Regions from separate parts of the Paraburkholderia sp. 40 genome, predicted to be linked through region 1. Evidence: predicted binding sites of a transcription regulator. Region 1 holds the regulator's gene; each other region holds the start of a gene.
What was found. The regulator LexA, encoded in region 1, represses DNA repair genes until DNA is damaged. The targets are predictions, from matches to a motif close to ACTGTATNNNNATACAGT.

Region 1 (4,173 bases):
CAACGTGGTCATGCTGGATACTCGTTCATGGTTGATGCTCGCGCGGTTGTTCGTTTTGCCGTGCTGCCGTACTGCGGTACTGCCGCACTGCTGGCCACCGGACCCCGGTTAGCCGAAAGCGCGCCCATTGGGCGCGCCCTCTTTCCCCTGGCTGTGATTCAGGCGGTGGTTCTTACTGCGGCTGATAAATCGAATCGAACACGCCGCCGTCCGCGAAATGGGTCTTCTGCGCGTTGGTCCAACCGCCGAACGAATCGTCGATCGTGTACAGCTTCAGCTTCGGAAACTTCGCGGTCAGATCGGCGGGCACCTTGCTGGAACGCGGACGATAGAAATTGCGCGCGGCGATCTCCTGACCTTGCTCGCTATACAGGAAGTTCAGATATGCCTCGGCCAGCTTGCGCGTGCCGTGTTTGTCGACGACCTTGTCGACCAGCGCGACCGGCGGCTCGGCCAGAATGCTCACCGACGGCACCACGATCTCGAACTTGTCCGGACCAAACTCCTTCAGCGACAGGAACGCCTCGTTTTCCCACGCGATCAGCACGTCGCCGATACCGCGCTGCACGAAGCTCGTGGTCGCGCCGCGCGCACCCGAATCGAGCACGCCGGCGTTCCTGTACAGCTTGCCGACGAACTCCCTGGCCTTCTGGTCGTTGCCGCCCGGTTGATGCTCGGCGTACGCCCACGCGGCCAGATAATTCCAGCGCGCGCCGCCCGAGGTCTTCGGATTCGGCGTCACGATCGACACGCCCGGTTTCACCAGATCGTCCCAATCCTTGATGTGCTTCGGGTTGCCCTTGCGCACCAGAAACACGATCGTCGACGTGTACGGCGATGCGTTGTCCGGCAGACGCTTTTGCCAGTTCTTGTCGACGAGCCCCTTGTTCGCGATCGCGTCGATGTCATAGGCGAGCGCGAGCGTCACGACGTCGGCCTGCAGTCCGTCGAGCACCGAGCGAGCCTGAGCGCCCGAGCCGCCGTGCGACTGCCTGAAGGTGACGGCTTCGCCGGTCCTGGCCTTCCATTCCTTGCCGAATGCCTGATTGATGTCCTGATACAGTTCGCGCGTCGGATCGTAGGACACGTTCAACAGCGAGGTGTCGGCGTGCGCGACGCCGCTTGCGCCCAATATGCCGAGCGCCCCCGCCGCGCCGACGGCGAGCGCCGCGATCAGTCTTCTGGTTCGAGCCGCAAGCCCCGTATGCCGATGGTTCATTTCAATTTTTCTCCGCGTGATGTCCGCTGATGAGCGTCTGGTGTTGTTCTGCGTCGCGGTCACGTGCACATGAGCGCCAACCGGAGGCCAGTCTATCGAAGCGCCTTCATCATTAAAAATAATGTTTCTTCATTTTTTAATACTCAAAAGTGGTAACGACAGATGCTCCGGCTGTTGGGACGCCGAAAACGCCGTCGTGTCGCCGATAAACGACGTCCCAGCGCGACCCTTGCGCCGAACTTAAAGTAAAGCTTGAAATGCGCCGAATACTGTATAAAAATACAGTCACCTGTTCATACATACAGTGGCTATGACAAAACTCACCGCACGACAGCAGCAGGTTTTCGATCTGATCCGCCGCGCGATCGAACGCACCGGCTTTCCGCCCACTCGCGCGGAAATTGCCGCCGAACTCGGGTTCAGCTCGGCCAATTCCGCGGAAGAGCATCTGCGCGCGCTGGCGCGCAAGGGCGTGATCGAACTCGCGGCCGGCGCGTCGCGCGGCATCCGCCTGCTGTCCGGGCAGGAGGACGCGCCGTATCAGTTCACCCTGCCGCATGCGGGCCTGATGCAGTTGTCGTTGCCGCTGATTGGCCGGGTCGCGGCGGGTAGCCCGATCCTCGCGCAGGAACATATCTCGCAGCACTACGCGTGTGACCCGGCGCTGTTCTCGAGCAAGCCCGACTACCTGCTGAAGGTGCGCGGCCTGTCGATGCGCGACGCGGGCATTCTCGACGGCGACCTGCTCGCGGTGCAAAAGCGCACCGAAGCGAAGGACGGCCAGATCATCATTGCGCGGCTTGGCGATGACGTGACGGTCAAGCGTCTGAAGCGCCGGCCGAACGGCATCGAACTGATCGCCGAAAACCCCGATTACGACAACATCTTCGTGGAAATCGGCAGCGCCGATTTCGCGCTCGAAGGGATCGCGGTCGGGCTGATCCGCCCCAGCGAGTTCTGATCTTTCGCTGTCGCCGGAACGCTTGCGCCGGTTTGTCCAACCCAAGCCGCATTTACGCCCGCATCTACGCCCGCATCTACGCCGCATCGCCTGGAGAGACTCATGGAACGCCTTGCCCGCCTGTTGCCCTTTCGCCAGTTCGGCCGTCTGCGCCATCTGCGCAAGCTCACGCCCTGCGCGCTAATCGAGGCGCCCGCTGCGCGCACGCCCTCGCTGTTCGACGCGACTGCCGAAGCTTCCGGTCTGCCGTCGTCGTTGCCGGCGTTCGCGCGCGTGTCGCTGAATTCGGCGCTGAACATCGCCGAGCCCGCGCGTCGCGCGCCGGTGCGGGTCTATCATGGACCGTCGCGACTGATCATGGTCGGCACGGTCGACGCCGTATGCCGTATGATCGATCGTTGCATAGCCGACGAAGCCAACGTGCACGGCGCGGTGTTCGAAGCGTGAGCGAATCCTGAGTACGCATGCAACAAGCACCTCGGATGTTCAGAGATTCGCGCGGGATGGGATCGTTTCGACCTCGCCGTGGTCGACGTTAGATCATCACTGACGTGGAGTCCCATTCGATGACAATTCGGAAACGCACACAGGGCAGCGCCACCCGGCCGCTGCTGATCACGCTGATCGTGGTGATCGTGATTGCCGCGCTGGGCTTTATTTATGCGTCACCGTATCTCGCGGTGAACAATCTCAAACGCGCCGCCGATGCGCGTGACGTGCAAACCGTCAATCAGTATGTGGACTTTCCCGCGCTACGCGATAGCCTGAAGCAACAGGTGGGCGCCATGCTGACACGCCGGCTTGAGGCGGATGCCGGCAACAAGATGGCCACGATCGGCGCGGTGATCGGCGTGACGCTGATCGGCCCGCTCGTCGATGCCTATGCGACACCCGACGGCGTCGCGGCGCTGCTGAACGGCATGCCGCCGCGTGGCACGCCGGGCGAGCAACCGTCCGCGCCGCCAACCGCGGGCGGCGAAGCGCCGGCCACGCCAGCCGCGGGCGACACCACCACGCAGGCAAGCGCACCGCCGCCCGGGCGTCAAAGCACGGCGGGCTATCGCAGTCTCAACGAGTTTGTCATCACGTACCGGCGTGGCGAAGGTAACGCGAATTATTCGGCAATCTTTCGTCGCGAAGGTCTGGTCACGTGGAAGCTCGCGGCGATCAATCTGAACGAGTGAGGTCGGAGCCTGGCCGGATGGGATGCGTAGCTGGCCATCGGGGCCGGCCACGCGACAGGGTCTATACACATCTGGGCTAGATGACGGGGCGCGCGGCTTCGCGTCCCTCACTAGCCCATTACGCCGCAGCCGCCTGCTGCTGCTCCTGCGCGGACGAGCACGCCACCAGAATGCTGCACGACACGCGGTCGAGCAGCGGCGTGTTGCCCGCCCCCATCCACCATCGCGACAAACCAGTCCGGCAGCGATGACCCACCACCACAAGGTCGACCTGCAACTCGTTGGCAAGATTGGCGATCTCGTCGATCGGATGACCGAATGCGAAATGCCCTTCCGCGCTCACGCCTCGCTCGGTCAGCCAGTTCACGCCCTCCTGCAGAATCTCGCGGGCAGTTTTTTCGAAGCTGCCGCAGGCGACGTCCGTCAACAGGCCCGCGCTCTGCGCGATGCTCGAACGCATGTCGACGACCGACAGCAGATGCGTTTCCGCCTTCAGTTCCAACGCCAGATCGGCACCGCAACGCAGGGCTTTGCGGCCTTCGCGCGAGCCGTCGTAGCACAACAGGATTTTCTGGTAGCTCGCCATCTGCTTTCTCCATTCGCGCGGAAAGCGCGGTCTGAATCAATCATGGTGCGCCGCAATTCGGCTTGCAAGGGATGGAAAACGCTAAGTACATACTCGGTGCATGCCGATCCAGTCTGCACAAGCGTTGGGCGACCCGACGCAGCGTTTGCACACGGATGCCGCAATGCAAAACTTCGTTTGCGAACGCTGCGTCGACACACTGCGGGCCGGTTGACGCGCCAGT
Region 2 (4,173 bases), on a different contig from region 1:
ATCCGCGAGCCGCACGATCGATATTGGCTAGTGGGCAGGCAAGTCGCGCCGGTAGCGGATGAGTATCGGGCTAGCCGGGCCGATAGCCCAGCTTGTAGAGCAGCATCGGGGCGGGTGTCAAGTCTGCTCATTTGCAGCATCGGGCGCGGTACTTGCGCCACATGAATGATGACGCGCGACTCGATAGACGCGCACAGCGCCGTGACGGCGTTTCCTTGGCTACCGGGAGGCACTATGCAGAGGGAAGACATTACCTACCGTGGTTTCGTGATCCGGCCCCTCGTTACGATGTCGGAGCGGGGGCGCTATGCAGCCGCGGCCATTGTCACGGATCGGGAGAGCGAAAGCCGTACGTTCGGCGTCGAGGGCGACTTTGGCGACATGCAAGAAGCGTGGGACCAGGCAATCGAACTGGCGATTGCATGGATCCATCAACGCAATGTCGTATCGGACCACTACATCCGTCAGCGATAAATCCAGATGTCGTCCGACACCGGCGATCTCGTCGGTAAGCCGAACGCGGGCCGGAACGTCTGTGTCATGTTTGCCGTGGCCAGCGCGGGGCTGACCATGCGGCGCGGCGAATGGGACCGACCATGGCCCCCTGAAGGGCGGACGACAGACTCAATTCAAGCTGGCGAAAAAAAGCGCGCGGGGTGACGCATCCACGGCATCCCCATGATGCCAGTCATGACTTGCGGACAATGTCAGGACGGCCGCGGCCTTTACCTTTTTGATCATCAATCAACCTCAAAGTCCGACTCGGGCGCAATGGAAAGCGACGCCTGCTGCATTAGCGATGAAGCCGCAGCGAACAGAGCAACGGTGCCGAAGTGGCTCGCCTGAAGATGGAGCGAGATATTCATATGGCCTGTTTTTGCAAGCAGGACGAGCGCCGCTCTCGCTGCCGCGATCTCGAACGTCAACGTATCCGACCTGATCGGTAACGCGGCACACGGGCTGTTTGTCGACGATGGATCAAGCTCATACCCGCGGGCTGGTTACCGCACTTCACCTTTCCGTCACGGGGCTGCCCCGCTCTTACAGTAATAACGGAGATCGCGCAGTTGCGTGCTCACAAAAAAAATCTCGAGGATTCCCCTCATCGTGCTCGGTGCCGCGTTACCGATCAGGTGGAAGATGTCAGTTCTGCAATAGCGCCTCCGTAATTCAGTGAATGGATGAGGGAGTTGCGAGAATGCTCAGGTTGGCTGCAGTCGCGTTCCGATGTCCCAGCTGAAGCCGGATAGCCATTCGAGAAAGAACTGGTTCGCGGCTCAGCAAGGCGAAGCCGCATAATTTCCCCAGCTATTGGATTCGTCAAGCGGGGGCAAGGTCAGTTTGCGGTCATCGCTCTCAACGAATCGCTTCATGAGTCACCGGTCTCAACGCCGGATCACCCTCGTCTCAAACGCTGACAAATAGCGGTGGATTTCATCAGCGTCCTGACAAACATACTGTATAAATGTACAGTCTCAGAAAATGCCCTCAAACGCGACATGTCGCGGTCTCGTTGCCTGCCCCCAAAGGCAGTTGAGGACAGTCGTTTCGGTCGGGCGGAGCATTAATCGCTATTTTTGAGTCTTAGGCATGCCAGATGACCGGCGCATAGCCCATATCGACATGGACGCATTCTTCGCGTCTTGTGAACTGTCGCAGTACCCCGAGCTACGAGGCGAAGCCATGGTGGTTGCTGGTCGTCGCTCGGATGCGCCGCGAACAAATTCGGATGGCACACGCGAATTCTCCCGATTGCGCGACTATGTGGGCAGAGGCGTCCTTACGACCGCGACATACGAAGCTCGCGCACTCGGAGTTCATTCCGGAATGCCCGCGATGAAGGCCGCCCGGTTAGCGCCGGACGCCATTCTCCTTCCCGTGAACTTTGACCTTTACAGAACTTACTCGCGACTGTTCAAGGACGCAGTGCGATCAATTAGCCCGTGCATAGAAGACGTTGGAATCGACGAGGTCTACGCCGATGTTTCGCTCACGAATGGCAATTCAGAAGAAATCGCGCGCAAGTTGAAGTCGGCGGTGTTCGAAGCAACTAGTCTGACATGCTCAGTCGGAATCGCGCCAAACAAGCTGCTTGCAAAGCTGTGCTCCGATATACAAAAGCCAGATGGGATTACGATCCTCAGGTTTGAGGACATCGAATCCAAAATTTGGCCGATGGCCGCGAACAAGATCAACGGCATTGGACCTAAGGCCAGCGCCAGGCTTGCGTCGTTGGGAATAGCAACCATTGGCGAGATCGCCGCGTGCGACGAAACCTGGCTCATGGAGCACTTTGGACGAAGCTATGGGGCGTGGCTTCGCAGAGTCTCTCACGGTCTTGATGACAGGCCTGTCGTGACGTACAGCGAGCCAATCTCGATGAGTCGCGAGACGACGTTTGAGCGCGATCTACACGTCGTACGGCACCGACAGGAACTCGGCGCCGCCTTTACCAGTCTTTGCGAACAGGTGGCGCTCGATCTACAGAGAAAGGGCTATTTGGCTCGGAAAATCGGCATCAAACTGCGCTTCAATGACTTCAAGACAGTAACGCGTGATGTAACGCTTCCTGAACCAATTGCTGATGCGAAAGCGTTGCGCCGCGCGGCGACGGAGTGTTTGAAAAGAATTGATCTTGTTAAACCCATCAGACTGTTGGGAGTCAAGGCTGGCAATCTCCAACCCGCTGGGGAATCAACCGGCAATGAGTCGTCTCAGTTCACGCTGGATTTTTAGTGCAGGGGCCGCGTTCCGAGCATCGCGCCGAACAAGCTGCTCGCGAAGATCGGCTCCGAACTCGACAAGCCTGACGGCCTGACGATCCTCGACCTGACGCTCGATGAACCGACCGCCGACGCGACCGAAATCCGCCGCGCGGCGACCGAATGTTTGCGACGCGTGAAGTTGAACCGCAAGCTGCGGCTATTGGGCGTGCGCATCAGCACGCTGACGTCGGCCAGCGAACAGGCACTGAAGCCGCGCCTGCCGGTTCAGGCCGACTTGCCTTTCGCGAGCGACGAATAGGCGCTGTCGCCGGCGACGCCGGTCGCGTTCGCACGCATGGCCGGCACGTCGCCCGACGTGGACCGCGCCGACGCCGCCACCGAAAACGAGAACGTGTTGACGCCGTTCGCGCTTTGCGCGGACACGGTGCCGCGATGCATCTCCGCGATCGCCTTCACGATCGCGAGCCCGAGCCCGTGGTTTTCGCGGCTATTGGTGCGCGAGACTTCCGCGCGATAGAAACGGTCGAACAGATGTTCGAGGACGTCCGGCGCGATCGGCTCGCCAGGATTTGCCACGGCGACGCGCACCTGGTCGCGCATCGGTCCTTTCCCGCGCGCGATCGTCACGCTGATCGACGCGCCCGGCTCGCAATGCTGGATCGCGTTCATCAGCAGGTTCGTGCACGCGCGGCCGAATAGCGACCGGTTCACGCGCGCGAACGCATCGCCGTGCAACTGCGCATGCACGCGCGCCTCTTCGAGCGGAATCTCCAGAAACTCGAGCGTATGGGCGAGTTCCGCCGCGAGCGACACCTCGACGAGCCCCGTCGCGCGTTCGCCCTGATCGGCGCGCGCGAGGAACAGCATGTCGTTGATGATCGTGCGCATCCGCTCGAATTCTTCGAGATTCGATTGCAGCGTGTGGCGCAGATCGTCGACCGAGCGGTTGCGGGTCAGCGCAACCTCGGTCTGGCCGATCAGGATCGTGACCGGCGTGCGCAGTTCATGCGCGACGTCCGCGTTGAACGATTCGAGCCGGCCGTAGGCGCCGTCGAGCCGTTCGAGCGCGCCGTTGAACGAGTTCGCGAGGTCGTTCAGTTCGAGCGGCAGCGACGCCGTATTGAGCCGCTGCGAGCGGTTGTTCGGGCTGACCGCCGATGCGTCGCGCGTCAGACGCGTGAGCGGTGCGAGACCGATGCGCGTGACCGAGTAGCTGAGCAGCAGCACCGCGAGACTGCCGAGCGCGGACAGCGCCGCGAGCGCCGAGCCGAACACGCGCATCGTGCGCAGGTTCGGTGAATAGCTCGACGCGACCTGCAACTGCACCGGCGGCCGCGCGGCGTTGGCGGGCAAGGTCACCGTCGAGGTCAGCATGTCGGGGCCGCCGCCCGCCGGCGCGATGCGCGCATAGCCGCCCGGCCAGCTATTCGTGACGGTCCCCTGCACC
Region 3 (4,173 bases), 1.4 Mb from region 1:
CGTGATCGCGATCTTGTAGGTCTCATCGAGCACGGTCGACACCGGCGCGGCAGCCGCGTCGACGATCGGTGCGGTGATCGAATAGCCCTTCAGCGGATAGACCGGAATCTTCACTATGCCATCGAGGAAGCGCGTCGAATACGAGCCGAGCGCGACCACGAACGAATCCGCGCGCACGAGTTCGCCGGAGCACTGGACGCCGGCGATGCGGCCGCCCGCCATCGCGAGCGCGTCGATCGACGTGTTGTAGCGGAACTTGACGCCCAGTTCCTCGGCGAGCGCCGCGAGGCGCGTCGTGAACATCTGGCAGTCGCCGGTTTCGTCGCCGGGCAGGCGCAGGCCGCCGGTGAGCTTGTGCGACACCGCGGCGAGTGCTGGTTCGGCCTTGGCGAGTTCGTCGGCCGTCAGCAGTTCGTATGCCACGTTGGCTTCCTGCAGCACAGCGATGTCTTTCGCGGCGCCGTCGAACTGCTGTTGCGTGCGAAATACCTGCAGCGTGCCGCCGGTGCGGCCTTCGTACTGGATGCGGGTGTCGGCGCGCAACGCCTGCAGGCAGTCGCGGCTGTATTCGGCCAGCCGCACCATACGGCCCTTGTTCACCGCATAGCGCGGCGCCGTGCAGTTCTGCAGCATCTGCCTCATCCATTGCAGTTGGAACGCGGTGCCGTCGAGGCGAATCGCTAGCGGCGCGTGCTTCTGGAACATCCACTTGACGGCCTTCAGCGGGACGCCCGGGGCGGCCCACGGCGAAGCGTAGCCCGGCGAGATCTGGCCCGCGTTGGCGAAACTGGTTTCGAGCGCCGGGCCGGCCTCGCGATCGATGACGGTCACTTCATGACCGGCGCGCGCGAGGTAATACGCACTCGTCACGCCGACGACGCCACTGCCCAAAACGACGACTCGCATAGATGCTCCAGATATCCAAAAATTGAGTGAGGGCAAGGCGCTCGCCGGAGGTTCGATCTGATTCGATTCGGCGAGCTGCAACGTGAGGTGAAATACCGTTTGCCCAGTGTTAACCGCTATACTATTGGCAGTGAGACAGGTTTTGTTATCGTATTTTCATCATTTTTAGAAAAAACACCATGCGTACCCAGCGCCAGCCCGTGCGGGCTCTCGACAAGCTCGATCACAAGATCCTGCGGCTCCTGCAGCAGGACGGCCGTATGGCGATGAAGGACCTGGCGGAGCAGGTCGGTCTGTCGGTGACGCCGTGCATCGAGCGCGTCAAGCGGATGGAGCGCGACAGCGTGATCACCGGCTACTACGCGCGCGTGAACCCGGCCGAGCTGGGCGCGGCGCTGCTCGTGTTCGTCGAGATCACGCTCGATCACAAGAGTGGCAACATGTTCGACCTGTTCCGGCGCGAGGTGCAGAAGATCCCCGAGGTGCTCGAGTGCCACCTCGTGTCGGGCGATTTCGACTATCTGATCAAGGCGCGCATCGGCGAAATGGCCGATTACCGCAAGTTGCTCGGCGATATCCTGCTGCAGCTGCCGGGCGCGGTGCAGTCGAAGAGCTATGTGGTGATGGAGGAAATCAAGGAGACGCTGACGATCGCGGTGGGCGAGTAGGTGCCGGTTCACTGAGGGGTTCGACGCGCATCAAGCGACCAACGAAGTGCTCGACAAACGGCGTAAATACTGTATATTTATACAGGTGTTTTGCGCCGCTTTCCTTTGGCGCTTCCTGTTTGCGTTCGCTTTGTGTGGCCCGCCGTGGATGACCCCGACACCCCTGACATTCCCGAATTTCCGATCGCGCCGCCGGCGCCTCGCAAGGGGCGCGGCGCCGTCACGAACCTGCAAGGTCGCTACGAAGTCGACCAGCGCGAAACCGTCCACGACGGCTGGCAGACGGCCGACGAAGACGGGGAGCCGAAGGTCCTGCGCACGCAGGTGTTCGAGGAGCGCGCAAAAACCATCCTCACACGCAATGCGTCGCCGGACATTCCGTTCAGTGTGTCGCTGAATCCTTACCGGGGCTGCGAACACGGCTGCATCTATTGCTTCGCGCGGCCCACGCACAGCTACCTGGGCTTGTCGCCCGGGCTCGATTTCGAAAGCCGCATCTACGCGAAGATCAACGCGCCCGAACTGCTCGAGCGTGAAATGTCGAAGAAATCCTATGTACCCGAGCCGATCGCGCTCGGCGTCGCCACCGATGCATGGCAGCCGGCCGAACGTGACTTGCGTCTTACGCGTCGTGTGATCGAGGTGCTCAGCGAGCGCAACCACCCGTTCGCGGCGATCACCAAATCATCGCTGATCGAGCGCGACATCGACCTGCTTGCGCCGATGGCCGGGCGCGGGCAATTCATGGCGGCGATCACCATCACCACGCTGGACGCCGACATCGCGCGCACGCTCGAACCGCGCGCGGCCACGCCGTCGCGCCGGCTGCGCACGATCCGTACGCTCAGCGAGGCGGGCATTCCGGTCGGCGTCAGCATCGCGCCGGTGATCCCGTTCGTCACCGAACCGGATATGGAGCGCGTGCTCGAAGCATGCGCCGAAGCGGGCGCCAGCAATGCGAGCTATATCGTGCTGCGGCTGCCGTGGGAGGTCGCGCCGCTGTTCAAGGATTGGCTGGGCGCACATTTCCCGGATCGGGCCGAGCGCGTGATGAGCCGTGTGCGCGACATGCGAGGCGGCAAGGATTACGATTCTTCGTTCTCGACCCGCATGAAGGGAGAGGGCTTATGGGCGGATCTGCTCAGGCAGCGCTTTCACAAGGCCGTGCGCCGGTTAGGGTTGAACGGGCGCGACCGCGGCATTCTCGACATGTCGCATTTCCGCCGGATCGAGCCGCCGCGCGCCGAGCAGGTGAGCGCACCGGCGTGCGACAATCCGCAACTGAGGCTTTTCTAGCGCGCAGGAACGTCTGCGGGTCCCGCCACGGGGGCATTACTGCGAAATCGCTTTGGCCGCTTCGACCTGACTTTCGAAGTAGGTCTGGAACGCGAGCGCGAGACCGGTCATCAGCAGAAACGCACCGATCAGCAGCGAAAAGATCACGACGAAAATGACCGTCCAGCCGGAGCGGCTTTTGCGTTGCGTGCGGGTGTTGAATTGCGCATCCCATTTCTGATCAGGACGCAGCCCGTAGACGAGCGCCGCCAGAAACGCGGCAAAAAGCGAAACCGCGCCGATCGGCGCGAGCACCCAGCCCAGGATCGACGCGCGCTCGGTCGCGACCAGCAGCATCACGCCGGGAATGCCGATCAGCGTGCCGAGTAGATGCGCCCAGCCGTAGATGTCCCGGGTGCCGTACAGATAGAAGCGGTGGGCGCCGAGGCTGCCGAACAGGAACGCCAACGCGGCGGTGAGCGTCTTGGATCTGAAGCGCGGGGAAGTCGAGGCAGCGGTGGGCATGAACGCGTGGGCAGAGTGACGGGCGGCCGAAAGGAGCGGCGCGCCGTGGGGGCGCGGACCGACGCGCATTCTACGCCTGCGGCGCGCGGGTGGTCACGTGGAGGTCGATCGCCCAGGCTGAAAGCGGGGCGGCGAGATGCGCCGGACCTGGCTCAAGGTGAGTGCAGCCGTTCAGCCGGACATGCGTGGATCCGCGCGTTACGGCGCTGAATACGTGACGCGATAGATCGCGCCGGCGGTATCGTCGCTGATCAGTAGCGAACCGTCTGGCAGCGGCAACACGTCGGCGGGGCGGCCCCAGACCGATTCGCCGGGTTGCAGCCAGCCTTCGGCAAAGACCTGTTGGCGTGCGTGGCTGCCGTCAGGGTCGGTGATCACGCGCACGACGCGGTAGCCGACCTTCTTGCTGCGGTTCCACGAGCCGTGCTCGGCGATGAAGATATTGTTGCGGTAGTCGGCTGGAAACATCGGGCCGTCGTAGAAGCGCATGCCTAGCGCCGCCACGTGCGCGCCAAGCTTGACCACTGGCGGCGTGAATTCGCTGCACGGATGATCCTTGCCGAACTCGGGGTCGGGCGTGTCGCCGCCGTGACAGTACGGAAAGCCAAAGTTCATGCCGACTAGCGGCGCGCGGTTGAGCTTGTCGCTCGGAATATCGTCGCCGAGCAGGTCGCGACCGTTGTCGGTGAACCAAAGTTCGTGGGTGACCGGATGCCACGCGAAGCCGACCGAATTGCGGATGCCGCGCGCGACGACCTCGTAGTGGCTGCCGTCCGGGTTCATGCGGCCAATCATCGCA

Region 2: dinB (DNA polymerase IV) is a predicted target of LexA. The motif match lies at 1,457-1,474, and genes of this name have one in related genera.
Region 3: OKW28_RS30585 (PA0069 family radical SAM protein) is a predicted target of LexA. The motif match lies at 1,643-1,660, and genes of this name have one in related genera.

What each region holds. Positions count from the first base shown of each region.
Region 1 is NZ_JBNPVY010000004.1:547,372-551,544, reverse strand. It holds gene cysT (sulfate ABC transporter permease subunit CysT) at 1-12, opposite strand, end outside; gene OKW28_RS24285 (sulfate ABC transporter substrate-binding protein) at 173-1,219, opposite strand; gene lexA (transcriptional repressor LexA) at 1,530-2,180, shown strand; gene OKW28_RS24275 (hypothetical protein) at 2,283-2,627, shown strand; gene OKW28_RS24270 (DUF2939 domain-containing protein) at 2,747-3,364, shown strand; gene OKW28_RS24265 (universal stress protein) at 3,483-3,950, opposite strand.
Region 2 is NZ_JBNPVY010000002.1:2,736,609-2,740,781, reverse strand. It holds gene OKW28_RS13995 (Hsp20/alpha crystallin family protein) at 1-31, shown strand, start outside; gene OKW28_RS13990 (hypothetical protein) at 235-474, shown strand; gene OKW28_RS13985 (hypothetical protein) at 741-926, opposite strand; gene dinB (DNA polymerase IV) at 1,591-2,736, shown strand; partial or broken gene OKW28_RS13975 (DNA polymerase IV) at 2,824-3,024, shown strand; gene OKW28_RS13970 (heavy metal sensor histidine kinase) at 2,991-4,173, opposite strand, start outside.
Region 3 is NZ_JBNPVY010000004.1:1,924,993-1,929,165, reverse strand. It holds gene OKW28_RS30595 (D-amino acid dehydrogenase) at 1-906, opposite strand, end outside; gene OKW28_RS30590 (Lrp/AsnC ligand binding domain-containing protein) at 1,086-1,574, shown strand; gene OKW28_RS30585 (PA0069 family radical SAM protein) at 1,719-2,870, shown strand; gene OKW28_RS30580 (NINE protein) at 2,907-3,374, opposite strand; gene OKW28_RS30575 (PQQ-dependent sugar dehydrogenase) at 3,573-4,173, opposite strand, start outside.